DNA from 2 places in the Sphingobium sp. B10D7B genome. Region 2 is predicted to be linked to the other one. Evidence: riboswitches for the same ligand, from Rfam matches in the RefSeq annotation. Region 2 holds a riboswitch; the other holds the start of a gene.
What was found. A riboswitch is a leader RNA that binds a small molecule or an ion and turns the genes downstream of it on or off. The one in region 2 is predicted to bind cyclic di-GMP.
Positions count from the first base shown of each region.

Region 1: another riboswitch for cyclic di-GMP. It lies ahead of M2331_RS13865 (DUF4402 domain-containing protein); the one in region 2 lies ahead of M2331_RS12990 (autotransporter-associated beta strand repeat-containing protein).

Region 1 is NZ_JAOQOQ010000001.1:2,976,781-2,984,533, reverse strand. It holds gene M2331_RS13875 (hypothetical protein) at 1-28, shown strand, start outside; gene M2331_RS13870 (FAD-dependent monooxygenase) at 49-1,128, shown strand; cyclic di-GMP riboswitch class I at 1,649-1,725, shown strand; gene M2331_RS13865 (DUF4402 domain-containing protein) at 1,991-2,518, shown strand; gene M2331_RS13860 (hypothetical protein) at 2,538-3,110, shown strand; gene M2331_RS13855 (hypothetical protein) at 3,103-4,092, shown strand; gene M2331_RS13850 (hypothetical protein) at 4,109-6,760, shown strand; gene M2331_RS13845 (DUF4402 domain-containing protein) at 6,892-7,753, shown strand, end outside.
Region 2 is NZ_JAOQOQ010000001.1:2,736,277-2,744,029, forward strand. It holds gene M2331_RS12980 (MFS transporter) at 1-625, shown strand, start outside; gene M2331_RS12985 (helix-turn-helix transcriptional regulator) at 650-1,426, shown strand; cyclic di-GMP riboswitch class I at 2,229-2,304, shown strand; gene M2331_RS12990 (autotransporter-associated beta strand repeat-containing protein) at 2,789-7,753, shown strand, end outside.

The sequences.
Region 1 (7,753 bases), 240 kb from region 2:
CGAGGTCTGGGTGACGCCGAAAAGCTGATGTCGTCGGGCCCGGAGCGGATGAGCGACATTCTGATCGTCGGCGGCTCGCTCGCTGGCCTCATGACCGGCCTCGCCTTGTCGCGGCATGGCTTCTCGATCACGTTGCTGGAGCGCTCGACCGATACCGACCGGACCGGGGCAGCGCTGCAGGTCGGCTATGGCTTGCTTGAGCAGTTGACTGGGCGTCCTCACGCTACGGGCGCGCTCGCCACGGGTGTCCAGGCATGGCAATCGGTCTATCGCGGTCTGCGCGCAGCGGCGGACGAGGCGGGCATTGTGGTCCTGCAGAACGCCCGCGTCGAAGCGACGGGAGAGGCGGAGGATCGGGCTTGGGCAAGGACCGCCGATGGTCGGCAGTTCGATGGCAAGGTGCTGGTCGGCGCGGACGGCTATCAGAGCGTCGTGCGGCGGCAGATCAGTCCGGAGCGCCCCGATGCGGTCTTCGCGGAGTATCTGGCCTGGGTCGGCTTTGCCGAAGAGTCGGCCCTGTCTGTCCGCTATCCGCCCAATCTGGAGTTCCTCGAGTCCGGGCCCTATGTGCTTCTCGGCTTTCCGCTGACCGCCGCCGATGGCAGTCCGGAGCGCGGCCGCCGCCGGGTCGGCTGGGGCTGGTACGACGCCGGGCATAACGCAATCCTCCGCAGCACAGGGGCCGTCGAGGGCGCGCTGGTGCGGCATTCGCTACGCCCGAACGACATGTCGGATGCGCTGTTCGACGAGCTGGCCGCACTGGCGCGCCGGCACTGGCCATCGCCCTGGCGCGACGCGATCCTGGAATGTATCGCCCGCAAAGCGGTGCTCGGCACACCGGTCGTGGAATATTGTCCCGACCGACTCGTCGCCGGCCGCATGTGTCTGGTTGGCGACGCTGCCCATGTCTGCACGCCGATGACAGGCAATGGCTTTGCAACCGCCGCGCAAGATGCTCTCACCCTCGCGCGCTGCCTCGACCCGGCGGCCCTGCGGGCCGACCCCAAAGCCGCACTCGCGCGATATGAAGCGTCCCGGCTGCCCGAGGTGCGTAGACTGGCGCGGTCCGGCCAGCAGATCAGCCGGAATTTCGTGGGCTCTGTGGTTGAGGCGGTTGCTCTGACATAGCGGTGGGCCGGTAGCACGAAGACCTTTTCAAGCCTGCCTTTCGTCGCCCTCCGGCATTGCGCCGACATCTTGAGGCAGCGGCCCACCGCAGAAGCGCTTAGATGAGAACCGACGCTTGGCAGCGTCGCGCGCTCCACGCCCTGACAGGCGAAGCGAGGGGAGAGGAGCCCAAGCGGCGTTTTTCGCGGGAGGGGCCTTGGCATTTAGCCCGGATGTGCAATTCGTCGGGATCATAGCGGCTGCAACGAAATACATCCTCATGGAATTCGGGTTGGCGCGAGCTAAGCGCATCGTCGGTTCGCTTCAGTCCGCGAAGTTCTTGGCGAGTTGCTTAGGCTCTGGTGATCCAAAACTCGCGTTTATTTCATTGAAAACAAACGGTCTCCCAGTCGGGCACTCGATCTGCGGTTCAACATGGGAGTAGTCGCACAATTCTCCATTTGGTCGTTCAGCACATAGCCGTTGACTGTGTAGTGTATAATAGTTAAATCAAAATTTACCTAATAGCGCCCGAGATTCTCGGTCGAAACGGCAAACCATCGGCGACGATGGGACGCAAAGCCTCCGGTCCCTCACAGGGATAGCGGGGTTACCGAAACGGAGAACTATTGTGGACCTGTCGTCCTCGCGCATTCCAGATCCTTTCCGCTCTCGTCGGGCAAGGGCCCGTCTTTGGCGACGGTCAGCGAGCGCCCGTACCGATCATCACGTGATCCAGTTGCTTGCGACTGGCTCGCCAGACGCACCCGCTTGCAATCCAAAGCTCCGCGAAACGCAGCCGCCCGAGGGCCTCCAAGGCGCGCGGGGTCTAATATTTTCCGATTAAATTCATGTGCATATCAAGTAAGAGAAAGACATCGTCATGTTCGTGAACTTGAAGTCTATCGCGACAATTGCGCTTCTGGGTTCCATCCCGGCGGCAAGCTACGCTCAGTCCTCAGCATCTGTGTCGACCACGGGTACGGCCCGGATCGTTCAACCGATCTCGATTTCAAAGACCAGCGACCTTGCGTTCGGCACGATCGTGAAACCCTCTGTAGCAGGGACCAACACGGTCACTGTCGATGCTTCGACAGGCAATCGCAGCCTGTCTGGTTCCGGCGACGCAGTTGCCGCTGGCGGCACGACGTCGCGCGCAGCCTATACGGTCTCAGGTGAAGGGGGGCAGACCTTCTCGATTTCGGTGCCCGCCAGCTTCTCCATGACTGGTACGCCCGGCGGCACGATCACCGTCACGCTGACGCCGAGTGCAGCGACAGGCACATTGTCCAGCACCATCGGCACAGCTGGCACCGCAACCTTCGGCGTTGGCGGTAGCTTCTCCCTGCCCAATACGCAGGCCTCTGGCAATTACTCGGGCACCTTCACGGCGACCGTCGCCTACAACTGACCTGTGACAGGAGCGTCTCGTGACGGTCTCATCATCCATCCGGATGGGAGCGCGCCTGTTGCTGGCAACCGCTCCTGCGCTGGGAGCGCTGTGCATTTGCGCGGCGCTTCCGGCCTCACAGGTGAATGCGGCTGAAGCGACCGCGAAGGGCCAGGTTTCGATCGTGGAGCCGGCTTCGATCACGCAATCGGCGAAAGAGATTGCTCTGCAACCCGTGCTGGTTCTCCAGTCGAGCCTCCGGGTCATGATCTTGTCGCCAGGGCCGCAGTCAAACGAGAGCGACCAAAAGGCCGGTCTTTCCCGGGCCGCTCCTATTCAAATCGCCGGGGGCAGCAACCAGACGTTTTCGCTCCTGGTCTCACGAGCATTCGTCCAGCCAGGCACAGGGGGTTCGCTTAGTGTCCCGATTGCGCCGCTGAGCGATGATAATTTCCCGTCCTTTGAAGCCGGTCCCTCGGGGTTCGAAGATGTTCTCATGGGCAGGTTGAGCGGCGATGGCCTTCTGTCTGTACCGCCGTTTCTTTTGAAAGCACTGCGCGACAGCTACGGATCCGACGGCGGGCCTTTGCTGGTCCTGGCGCAATATGATTGAGCGAGAGACGCCGGTGATGACTCTCCCAGGCGTCGTGAAGCGTCTCACGCGATCCGCGAACCAACGCAAGAGCATCGCTATCGCTATCGCGTTGGTCGCTGGCGCCTTCCCATCCGCTTTTTGCACTTCCTCTTCTGCCCAGCCTGCGACCACAGAGCAAGCCGGCGGAAGCGCCAGCCTCAACATCAATCCAAAGCGGATCACCTTTGATCGGCTGGGGCGAACGGCGAGCATATTCCTCTTCAACCAAGGCACCGCTGCCGGGGTATATGACATAAGCTTTGTCGACCGGGTCATGTTGCCCACCGGCCAGATCCGCCCGACGGATGAAGCAGACGGCGCGTCGGAGGTGAAGGACCTCAGTGCCAAGCTTCAGTCCGCGCGTTCCATGATGCTGGTGACGCCCAGGCGCGTGCTGCTCAAGCCGGGGACGGGGCAGACAATCCGTCTTCGTGCAGGTGGCACCGGCGACTGGCCCGCCGGCGAATATCGCACGCATCTGACGGTGACGGCGGTGCCGCCACCTGACACGGGCCTAACCGCCGATCAGGCTGCGAATGCAGAGCCCGGTGCTGTTTCGTTCCGCATCGCATCTGTCCTGGGCATTTCCATCCCTGTGATCGTGCGCATCGGCACGCCCCAGGTTGAGGCCGCGATCGAAAACACACGGTTTACGATGGAGAGTCCTGGGCCGGGGTCTGAGCTGAACAGCCCTATGCCAGTCGTCACTTTTGACCTTGTGAGGCGTGGGCCGAATTCCCTTTTCGGCGATATCGAAATCCGAAAGGCGAAGGCGCGCCGTGAGGACGAGCCGTTGGGTGTCGTGCGGGGGATCGGTGTCTATCCTGAGATAGAGCGGCGACAGGTAAAGATCGCTTTGCGCTCTCATCCGCAGCGAGGCGAGCAAATCAGCGTTGTGTTCACCGACCAAGACACAGCTCCGGGGAAGATACTTGCGCAGAGCCAGATCTCCTTGCCGTAGCCTGTGGATTGGACTGATGCTCATGATCGCCACTGCTCAGCCTACTCCTCTTTGGGCGGACAGCGGCGAACTGGCCGCTGACGATAATCAACTCTTGCTGCTTGAGGTTGTCCTTGACCGGGCATCTTTATCGGATGCGCTTCCCGCACTTCAGGTGGGCGACGATGTCGTGCTCATCCCCGTCGGCGCGCTCACGCGCCTTCTCGATCTGGATGTTCAGGTTTCACCAGCAGATGGTAGATTGACGGGGCAAGTGGGCCAGGCTCGCCAGTCCATCTTCCTTGACATTGCACTGGGTGAGGCGCGGGCGGGCACTGCGCGCATCATTCTGAAGCCGGGTGACGCGCTGCAAGACAGCGGCGACATCTACCTGACCCTTTCCCTGATGGAACGGCTGCTCCCGGTTCGAATGACATTGGATGTGTCGGAGTTGACGCTCAATCTGGAGGCCCGAGAGAAGCTGCCCGTTCAGATGCGGACTGAGCGGATGGCGCAGGGAAAGAGCATCGCACATTCTGGCGCTGTCCTGGAGCCGGTTCTTTCGGTGGCGGCGCCAGCTGGCATGCTGTCTTTTCCCGCCTTCGATGTAACCATGGATTTGGGCTCGGATACGCGGGGGCAACCCTTTCAAAGGCGGTTCGACGTGCGGGCTTCGGCCGCATTCTTGAACGCCGGGTTTCAAGGTTATCTCGCCTCCGACGATCGTGGGAAGCCAGCTCTGGCGCGGTTGCTTCTTGAGCGACGTGAGCCGAAGGGTGGCTTGCTGGGCCCCCTGCGGGCGACCAGTGCTTCCTTGGGCGATACATTCCTGCCGGCCCTCGCACTGGGCCCCAGAAGTGTTGCCGCGCGTGGCTTTGCGTTTTCAACCCGGCCTTTGGAGCAGGCGAGCATCTTCGAACGTGTCGATATTCGCGGCGAGCTCGCGCGTGGGCATGACGTCCAGATCTATGTGAACGACATTCTGAGCGGTGCGCAGTCGACGGCGGTCGAAGGACGCTATGAATTTGACGATGTCCCCTTGGTTCGTGGCCTCAATGTCATCCGGATTGTGGATTATGGCCCCAATGGCAGCCGCACTGAGACCACCCGGGTCATTTCCGTCGGCAGCGGACAGGCCGCTCCCGGAGAAATGATCATTGACTTTGGCATTGGCGAGCAGGGCAAGACCCTCGTTGGCTTTGAGGGCTCGCAGGAGCCATCCGTGGGCGCTGGGCGGCTCGTCGGTACGCTGAATGTGCTGTACGGCTTTTCCGAGCGCTGGACAGGCGCGGTCGGTTTCGCGCGCTATTCGCCCACGCAGGATGCCGCGCGCTTCCTCCTCTCGGCCGGCGTGCGAGGTTCGGCATTCGGCCTGGCTGTTCAGGGCGATGCAGCGCGAGACAGTCTGAGCGGATATGCTGCTGCTGTGGGCATCGCTGGCAAGCCGTTCGGGATCGCATCGACGATACGACGCGCCGAATTCCGAAATGGCTTTGTCGATGACGCCGCCCCCCATGGTGGTGACGGGCGCGCTCTGCGATCTGGAACCGAAGCAACTTTCGACTTTGGCTTGAAGGCCGGAAACCGCTCGATCATTCCGGTGGCCTTGCGGATCGGTCAAGACGCCTATGTGGACGGACAGAGCGCCGTCTATGGGACATTGAGCATGTCGCTTCCGATTGCCCGTGCGCTGGTCTCTGCCAGCTGGGATTATAACCGCGTGACCGGACCAGGGGCTCAGAACCGATTGACCGGGAATGTCTCGGCTTCTTTCAATCCGGGCTATGAATGGCAAGTTCGGGGCGGCTTTGACTATGATGTGCAGCCCTCTCCTCAGGCCCGATCCTTCAACCTGGCAGTCGACCGAAGCGTGGGAGAAGGCTCCTCCCTGCGGCTCGCGGCCGGACAATCATTTGTAACGACCTGGGATACGACGGCGGAAGCGGGATTGAATGTCCGCTTGCCGATAGCCGATCTTACCTTCAGCGCGGATTATTCCAGACCCCGAGGGGACTGGAGCGTCGGCATCCAGCTAAGCTTCAGTCTGGCACCCAATCCATTGAGCAGGCGCTATGCTGTGCGGCGCTCCGGGGCGGCATCGGGTGGGAATCTGGCGTTCGAAAGTTTCTTCGATTCCGATGGCAACGGTCGACGAGATCCGGGCGAATTGCCTGTATCCGGGCTCAAGCTGAAAGGCGGGACCAGGGAGGAAGTCACCGACGCGAACGGCCGAGCGCTGGTGACCGGCCTGGGATATGGCCCCTCCGCCCGAGTCACGATAGGGCTGGATGATGTGGATTTGCCCTATGTCGCCGTCCCTCCCCAAATTGTGGAATTTGCGCCCGTCCGGGGCAAGGTGGCGGTGCTGGCTTATCCGTTCAAGCCGGTAGGGGAAGCGCTTGTCCACATCGTCTTGCGGCAACCGACTGGCAAGCTCGTGGGCCTGTCGTCCGTGCGCGCTGCGCTTGTGGGTGAGGATGGCACGCGGAAGGAGGCGGTTTCCGAGTTCGACGGCAGCATTTATTTCGAGAGCCTGCCTCCTGGCACCTATGATCTGCAACTCGATCGCGAGCAGGCCGGGCGGCTGGGCATGGCCATGGCCGCGCCGGTCTCCGTCACCATTCCGGAAGCGGGAGGCATGGCTCCGGACGCGAACGCAACCGTCATTTTCGAAGGGACAAGGCATTGAGACATGCGACCGCATCTGGGGCGGCGCGCAGCGCTTGGCCCACCAGGCAGCCGGCGCCGGTGCGGCGGCTGCGCACACTGGCAGCGACTTGTGCGGCAATGCTCTGGGTGGCGCTTCCACAAGGGTCGGCGTTGGCCCAGTCTTTCACAGTCAACACTATCACAACGAACACGCCGAACTTCGGCAATGTGGCGGCGGCGGCGAGCGGCGACACCGACTTCGCCATTACGACGAGCGGCGCGGTCTCCTCGGCGGCGGGCAGCGGGGGAAATATCGCCTCGGGCACCAAGTCGGCCGCCACCGTCACCATCCGGTGCTCGGGCGGCAGCGCGTGCACGAGCGCGACGGCGATCGTCCGCCTCTTTTCGCTGACGACGATCAGTGGCCGGGCTCAGAAAGTGAAGAACTTCACCGTGGCTTCCGGCACTGGAACGGTGGGCGCTGTCACCACGAATCCCGATGGCTCGATCACCTTTCCCCTGACCGGCTTCTCCTCAACGAGCAGCCGCACCTTCCTCGTTGGAATGACCCTGCCGATTCTTGGCGATAATGCCTCTACCAGTACGAGCGCGTCAGCCTCATGGGGCGTGGGCGTCGCGAAATCGCCGACAATCCCCTCCGCCTCCTCGCTTTCCCGAAACGCAATCGCGACCATTCGCAAGTCGCTGACCCTCACCAAGAGCAGCGATCTGGCGTTCGGCGCGATCCGGCCGCCTGCGAGTGGTAGCGGCACTGTCTCGATCAGCAACGTGAATGGCGCCCGGTCCATCGGAACGGGAAGCCCCGTCCTGCTTCCCGGCCTCACCAGCGGTCGCGCGCAGTTTTCCATTGGCGGACAGGCAAGCACGGCGATCACGGTCACGACGCCGGGCAGCCTGACGATGAGCGGGAGCGGCGGGGGCACGCTCAGCGTTGCACTTTCTCCATCCGCGAGCGGCGCACAGACACTGAATACGTCGGGCTCCCTCACGTTGGGCGTAGGGGGTACTCTCA
Region 2 (7,753 bases):
CCAACCCAGGGCCAACCCCTTGAACCTTCTGGCGCCCGACTATCGGCTGGGCACGCTGATGCTGTGGCTCGTCTTTATTGCCATGCTGACCATCAGCTACTGCCTCAGCTCGTGGCTGCCGGTTCTGCTCGTCCGGCTCGGCTATGCGCCGGCCTTCGCAGCCATGGCGCTCTCCATCTTTTCCTTCGGCGGCATCGCTGCGGCGCTATGCATGGGGCTTTTGATCGACCGTTACGGCGCCTGTCGCGTTCTCGTCTCGTCCCTGCTCATCGCCGCAGCGTTCTTCTTCGTGGCCGGCCAGATTGTGGGCGCGTCCTCGGCCTTGGTCCTTCAACTCGTTCTGGCAGCCTGCGGCTTCTTTGCCCTCGGCGCTTATGGCGGCGTAAATGTCATCCTCGCCAGCTTCTACCCACCGCACCTGCGATCGACTGGCATCGGATGGGCCAAGAGCGTCGGCCGCATCGGGACGGTCGCGGCGCCGGTGCTGATTGGCGCGCAGCTTGAGGCGGGCATTGCGGAGACCACCATTCTGGCCTCCTTTGCGGTGCCGGCTATCGCGGCAGCGATTGCGTTGACGGCCATGAAGGTGTTCAAGAGGCGTGGAGTCGCGACTGAGGGGCTATAATCCCAGAGGCGGCAGGAGAGCTGAATGTCCTACATCCGCAAGATCGAGGAATGGCGCGCCCCCGTCTCCATGGGTGCCATCTATGAACGCTTGCTGGAAACCGCCGGGACCGACCAGTTCGGCACCGCCGTCCATGATTCGGTGATGACGGTCACCGGTGGGGCGCGCAGAATTTACCTGTTCGAGGCGACGGGCAGAGAAACCAGCGAACTGCAATATTTCTTCGGCGAACCACGCGTGGAAGCAATGCTGCCAGCCTACAGCCAGCATTATCACAATATCGACCCGGTGTGCGACGCCTATAGCGCAGCGCCGTGCGTGAGCGACCTTGCCATCCAGCGCATCCGGCCGCCGGACATCAGCTCCGATGAGTTTCGCAGGCGCTTCTTCGATCAGGCCGGTATCGTTGAGCGCGTCTCGATCATCCAGCGCGGACCACAGGCCTGGCGCGTCATCAATGTCGCGCGCCATCGCTCCACCGGCCTGTTTACGGACGGCGAGCTGGACGCTTTGGTCGGCCTGGCTCGGCTGGCGCTGCCGATGCTGCCCCTCAACCGCCGGCGCGCCCTTTCCTGCTTCTCCTCCGCCCAGCACATCGAAAGCCGACTGCGGCACTTGTTCCCAAATCTGACCCGGCGCGAGCGGCAAGTCTGCGCCCGGGCGACCGCCGGCATGTCGGTCGAGGCAACAGCGCTGGATCTGGGTATCGCGAAAACGAGCGTCATGACCTATCGAAAGCGCGCCTATCAGCGACTGGGGATCAGCAGCGTGCCGGAATTGTGTGCGCTGGCAGCGCACTGATCTGGTGAGGAAAGGCGCTGCGAAAGGCTGGCGGAGAATTACGCGGACGTCTGTTATCGCGCTAATACTAAACCTTCCGGGAGCATATATAAGCCTCAAAGATGAATGACGAAGCCGGCGTCGGCTATTTAATGATAATATATCAAATACCTACATTATATCTAATGATGGCAATCATGCCCCCACACTTGCAATTATATTGCCCATGCGAGACGCCAGCCCTGGCGCCCGAACATTCGGTACGTCTCGCTTCCCACTACTGGGTTCAAGTGGCGGATGCCCCCCGCAGCTTCGATGCTGAAAATTATAAGTTAGCCAACTTCAAGTTGTGCGACCTGCGCCGCTCTGTCGCCTTTCAGTGCCCTCGCAATTACCGTCCTGATCACCAACTCGATCGCCGATAAAGTGGCGCCGCTCACCGTAAGTGGCTTTGACCAAGCATCTGCGACGACGGCCGTCTTTTGGCCCAGGCCAACGAGAAATTGGGACGCCCATCTTGCTCTGGCGACAGCGGGTGAACAAGCCACCCGCCGTTTAGGGGCCGTTCTTTAAAAATGGGGCACGCGGCCGCACGGCCATTTCAGCCCGAAGATTGCGCTGATGGAACGACCATCCTTTTTTGTCGCGTTCAAAATGTCAATGCCACGTTAGCGCGAGCGGCCGTTTCCTTAACAATCAACGCGGTACCGCAGCGCATTAACCATCTCTTTTTCCTACGAGATGATTTTATTGCTGTTAATTTTCGTAAATTGCATCTAAGGGCCGGTTAATGCGAGTCTTCTTGAAAGAAAATCAGCATTAAACCCGACAATGGCAAACCATCGGCGACGATGGGACGCAAAGCTTCCGGTCTCGAAAGAGATAGCGGGGATGCCGAAGGAACAAAAAGTGCCCGACATATCTTGTCGTGTAGTTGCGCCATCTCTCTCTAGACTTCAGCGCCCTGCTCTACAAAAATATGAGTTCAGCCTTTCCTGCATATTTTCGTGCAGCGGGCAGCGCGATACTATATACGCCGTGCCTTCTAAGGTAGGCGTGACAAGCGCCAATGCCTCAGCCACATATCTCGGCCACAGTCCGCTCGCCCACCGCGCCCTGCATCGCTCGGCCCCGCCTGCGATCGCGCTGAGCACCCAAGTCTTTCCGCGGAGGGAGACTGGCCTTTCTGTCACAGCGGATTGGGCAACCACGCAGCCAACTGGAACGCGGCGGGCAGCCTCAGCGGGGGCGCTGAGGCCAAAGCCTTGGCCAATCGACCACAGCACTCGCTGAAAAACCAACGGGGCAGAAGCGGCGCTCTACGCCCTGCTGCTGCCGCGCGCAACGATTACATCTAGATTTTTCAATACTTTGGGGGAAATCATGAATAAGCAAGCCAAGTTTCTCGTGTCGGCCGGTGTCACGGCCTTGTTGGTGGCGGCTTCATCCGCCGCGTCTGCCCAGAGCAGTGATCCGATCATCGTCGATGGGCAGAACGGCACCGGAAAAGTGGTCTCCGGCAACGCGGCGCTGTCCGGCAATAGCAACGTGGTCGGGAACAGCGTCGCTGTCGGAGAGGCTGATCGCCAGACGGTTTACACCAACTTCCGCACCGAAGGCGGCGCCGGCTCGGGCGGTGGTGCCGGTCTTGGCGGCGTGTTCTTCATTGATAGCGGCGCAACCCTAACGCTGAATAATGTGAGCTTTGCGAACAATCACGTCAAAGGCGGCGAAGGCGGTGGAATTGCCACGTCGTCGGTCGCGCCGATCGCGGTTTCAGTCGTCGGCGCCTCGGCAGATGCGTCCGCTGCCAGCATTCTGCAGCCGACATTGAGCGACGTGACTTACAATGGAAACGGGCAGTTCGTCGTCAACAAGATCATTTCTATCGGAGACAATACGCTCATTCAGGCCGGCGCAGGTATTGCCCAAAAGCTCGGTGACGGCTCGGTCGGCCAGGTGAACGCGACGATCACGGAGATCAATCCCGCGGGCAGCAACGCTTATGGGACGCTTAATGAAATAAGTCTGTCAGGCGGCATCGCGATCGATTCCTCCAACGTCGTCAGCGGCCTGCTGAGCGGCGGCAACACCGTCACTCTGAACGCCCCGGTGGCGGCTGCCGATGTGATGAGGGGCCAGACGGTCTATTACAAGGACACCAATAACGTCACGCGGACTGCTACGGTCAGTCAGGTCAACTATAACAGTGACAACAAAGTCACTTCCTATGTGCTCAATGAGTCGATTTCCGCGAACGGCCCGATCGACACGCCGGCTGTATCGGCCTTCGCGGTAACACGTTTCCAGTCGGCCTCCAGCTCGACGCTTTCGAACACGATTACGCCAACCGGACCGCTAGGCGGCTTTGCCGTGGGCATGACCGTCCAGGGCGCTGGCGTTCCGGCCAACACCGTCGTTACGGCTGTCGATCTGAACAGCGGTGTCGTCACCCTTTCGAACGCGATCGACCTCCAGCAGGTGACGTCGCTGAAGGCATCTTTCAGCCCCCTGATCTCGAACGGGAGCGGCAGCGCGACCATCCAGGTGGGCTCCATCGCGGGCTTCGCGGTGGGTCAGACCGTTTCGGGAACCGGCATTCCAGCCGGTACGACGATCACCGGGATCGACCCCGATACCAAGCAGGTGACGCTGAGCAACGTCATTGGCGCCAACGGCGTCTCGGCGATCACCGCCGGCAAGTTCGTGCTCACCAGCGATCCGGTGCTGAGCGTAAATAGCGGGGCAAAGACCATCCGCCTCGCCTCGGTTTCCGGCCTCACCGTTGGCAGCTTGCTGGTCGGGGATTCGGCTATTCCGGCCAACGCGGTGATTACCGCGATCGACACCGCAACCAATACCGTCTCCTACCGGATCGATCCGGAGGCAGCCAATCTCAACAAGGGCGGTGCCATGAACGGCCTGACCGCCTCGGCGCCCGCGGGCTCCAACGGTGGCAACGGTCAGTCGGGCAGTTCCTTCAACTCCATCCTCGTCGATGGCGAAGGGTCCGCCGGAACCAATGGCTATAACGGGGGCGCAAGTGCCAACGGTGCCGGCGGCGATGGCGGCAAAGGTGGCAGTGGCAGCAGTGGCAAGCCCTTCAACACCAGCCTCATCAATGCGGTTGCACAGGACGGCATCAACCTGGGGCTGAAGATTGCGCAAGGGGCCGCGGCTCTTGCCAACTTTCCGCCTGCAGCAGCGCTGTCGGCGTCATTCTACGTCGAGGTCGCCGCAGTCGGCGTGCAGCTTGCGCTTAACACCGCCAATCTCGTCACCTGGAATATCGACCTCGCGCAAGGCAAGGTCGGCCATGGCGGCAGTGGCGGCCAGGGCGGGAAAGGCGGCAACGGCGGCACCTTCTTCGGCGGTGGGGCCGGCGGCTCGGGCGGCTCGGGCGGTGCCGGCGCGACCGGGATCACGGACGGCGGCGAAGGCGGTTCCGGCGGCAACGGCGGCACGGGAGGCTTCGGCGCAGGCGGTGGTTCCGGCGGCGCGGGTGGCGCTGGCGGCCAGAACGGCCAGAGCATCGAAGGATCTGATGGCGATGGCGGCACGGGCGGGTTCGGCGCCGGCAATGGCTCGTCGGCTGGTGTTGGCGGCGGCGGCGGTTCCGGCTTCGGCGGTGCCATTTTCGTCCGCGAGGGCGGCACGCTGTTCATTCAGGGTAACTCGATCTTCGAGAACAATTCGTCTGTGGGCGGCTCAAGCACCAATGGTGGTGCGGCAGGCCAGTCCGCGGGTGGCGCGCTCTTCATGATGCGCGGTTCCTCCGTCACGCTGTCCCCCGGTGTCGGAAACACCATCACTTTCCGGGACTCGATTGCGGACGACAGCGCCACCAGCATCTCCGGAACCAGCCTTGCGGCCGGGAACGGCGCAGGCATCCGCATTGCGGGTGGCGGTCTGGTTCAGTTCCAGGCGGCAAACACCTATAGCGGCACCACCGACATCAATGGCGGCACATTGCGGGCCGACGATGGCGTGGGCATCCACGCATCGAGCCACATCCTGTTCAGCGGTGCCGGCACGATCGGCGCGTCGGGGCAGAATGACCTCAGCCTCACGAACGCCGGCGTGCTCCTCACCTCGGGCAATTTCATCCGCTCGGTCGGGTTCAACCCGAGCCAGATCTCATGGACAGACTCGACGGGTGCGACCAAGGGCAGCGGCGGTTTTGCCGCAACCGCGGAGGGCCTGACCGTCAACCTGGGTTCGCTGAACTCCGGCGTTGGCCCGACCCTGTACTGGAACGCGGGCGGGTTCCTCGCGAACGGCCAAACACTCATGTTCGGCTCCGATGCGGCCGAGGCAACCGGCATCGTCACCTTCCGCAACAGCATCAACATGAATGGCGGGACCGGCAAAATTGCCGTCTATGACAATGTCGCGAACAGCGATTATGCTGTCATGAACGGTGTCCTCTCCAACGGCGCGCTCGACGTGAACAGCGATGGCTTCACAGGCGCCCTTTATCTGACCGCCACCAACACGCTCAGCGGCATCACCGTTGGCGGCGGCACAGTTTCGACCAAGCTCAACGGCAAGGTCGGTCGCTTGATGAACGCCAGCACTGGCGGATCGGTTACCGTCAACGCCGGCTCACTGCTGCTCGCAGGCGACGAGACGCTGACCACCGTTCAGGTCTCGGCCGATGGCACCATGACGGCGCAGGGTGCCGTGACCAGCGGCGCGATCACCAACGCCGGACGATTGCTGCTGGCCGGCGGCGCCACAACGGGCGCCATCGCCAACAGCGGCACGCTCATGATGTCGAACGACGTCAATGCAGCCAGTGTGGACAACAGCAGCGTCCTTGCAATGCAGGCCGACCTCACTACGGCGGGCACGTTGAACAACGATGGGCTGCTCTTCGTGGTGGGCTCAACGCCCGAAGCCACGGAAGGCGCGGTGACCCGCAAGATCGTCACGGCAGGCCTGACCGGCGGCGATGAGAGCGTGATCCAGCTCGGCGGCCTGACCGGCACGGTCGGTAATGTGCTGATCCTCGATCAATCCGGAAACAGCAGCCACGCCGGCGCCATCACCGGCGCGGGCGCGCTGACCAAGCAGGGTGCGGGGAAGCTTGCCCTGACCGGCGTGAGCGACTTCACTGGTCCGCTCACCATTGAGGCCGGCGAAATCGACACCACCGGGGGCGGCACTCTTGCCAACACGCTGGCGGTATCTGTGAGTGAGAATGCCACCTTCACCCTCGGCACCGACGATGTCATCACGTCGATCAGCAACGCCGGGACGCTCACCGCCAATGCAACGATCGGCCTGAACACGATCGACAACAGCGGCAGCGCCACGATCAATGCGCTTCTCATCGCCAATGGCGATGTCAGCAACAGCGCCCAAGGAAGCTTTACCGTCTCCGCAGGCGCGAATGCCGGTATTGCCGGCAAGCTCTCCAATAGCGGTAGCTTCTCGAGCAGCGGCAATTTGCAGGTGGATGGCGATGTCAGCAACCAGGCCGGCGGCACCATGACGTTTGATGGCGCCGGATCGACCCTGTTGGCCAGCCTCGACAATGCCGGCGCCGTGACGGCTTCATCGCCGCTCGCAGTGACTGGTCTCGTCGCCAACAATGCTGGCGGCCTGATCACGCTGAACGCCGGCTCCACGCCTCAGTTCGGCAGCCTCCGCAACGCAGGCACCGTTAACGCCAACGCCAATCTGGTGGTGGCCGGCAGCTACCAGCAGAACGCCGGCAGCCTCACGGCCTTGCACGGCCTCTCGGTCGGCTCGCTTTCGGGCGAAGGTGGGCAGATCGAAATCGGCGCAAGCGGGATGACGATCAACCAGACCCAGGATGGCACCTATGCCGGCTCCATCTTTGGTTCGGGCACGGTCACCAAGACCGGTGCGGCAACGCTGACGCTCGCGGGCGGTGTCGACACGTTTGCACCGATCATGCTCAGCATCGAGCAGGGCGGCCTGACCGTCCAGAACGCAGGCATCCTCGACAATGCACTGACCGTGGACATCGCCGCGATTGCCACGCTTACCCTGAAGGCTGACCAGACCATCCACAACCTCACTGGGTCGGGCCTGCTTGACCTGGGTGCCAACTATCTCACCCTGGCGACGGGCGGCACCTTCTTTGGCCAGATGAAGGGCACCGGCAATATCCGGCTGGCCAGCGGCGCGCTCACCATCGAGGGCGCAGTGAACTCAACGGATGGCTCCTTCGTCGTGGAACCGGACAGCACGCTCAATGTTGCGGCCACCGGTTCGGTGACGACGACCGACCTCCAGATCACCGAGAGCCGCTTGAACCTGGAAGGAACCGCAACGGCCAAAACGGTGACGGCCAGCGGTGGCGCCGTCGTCCATCTG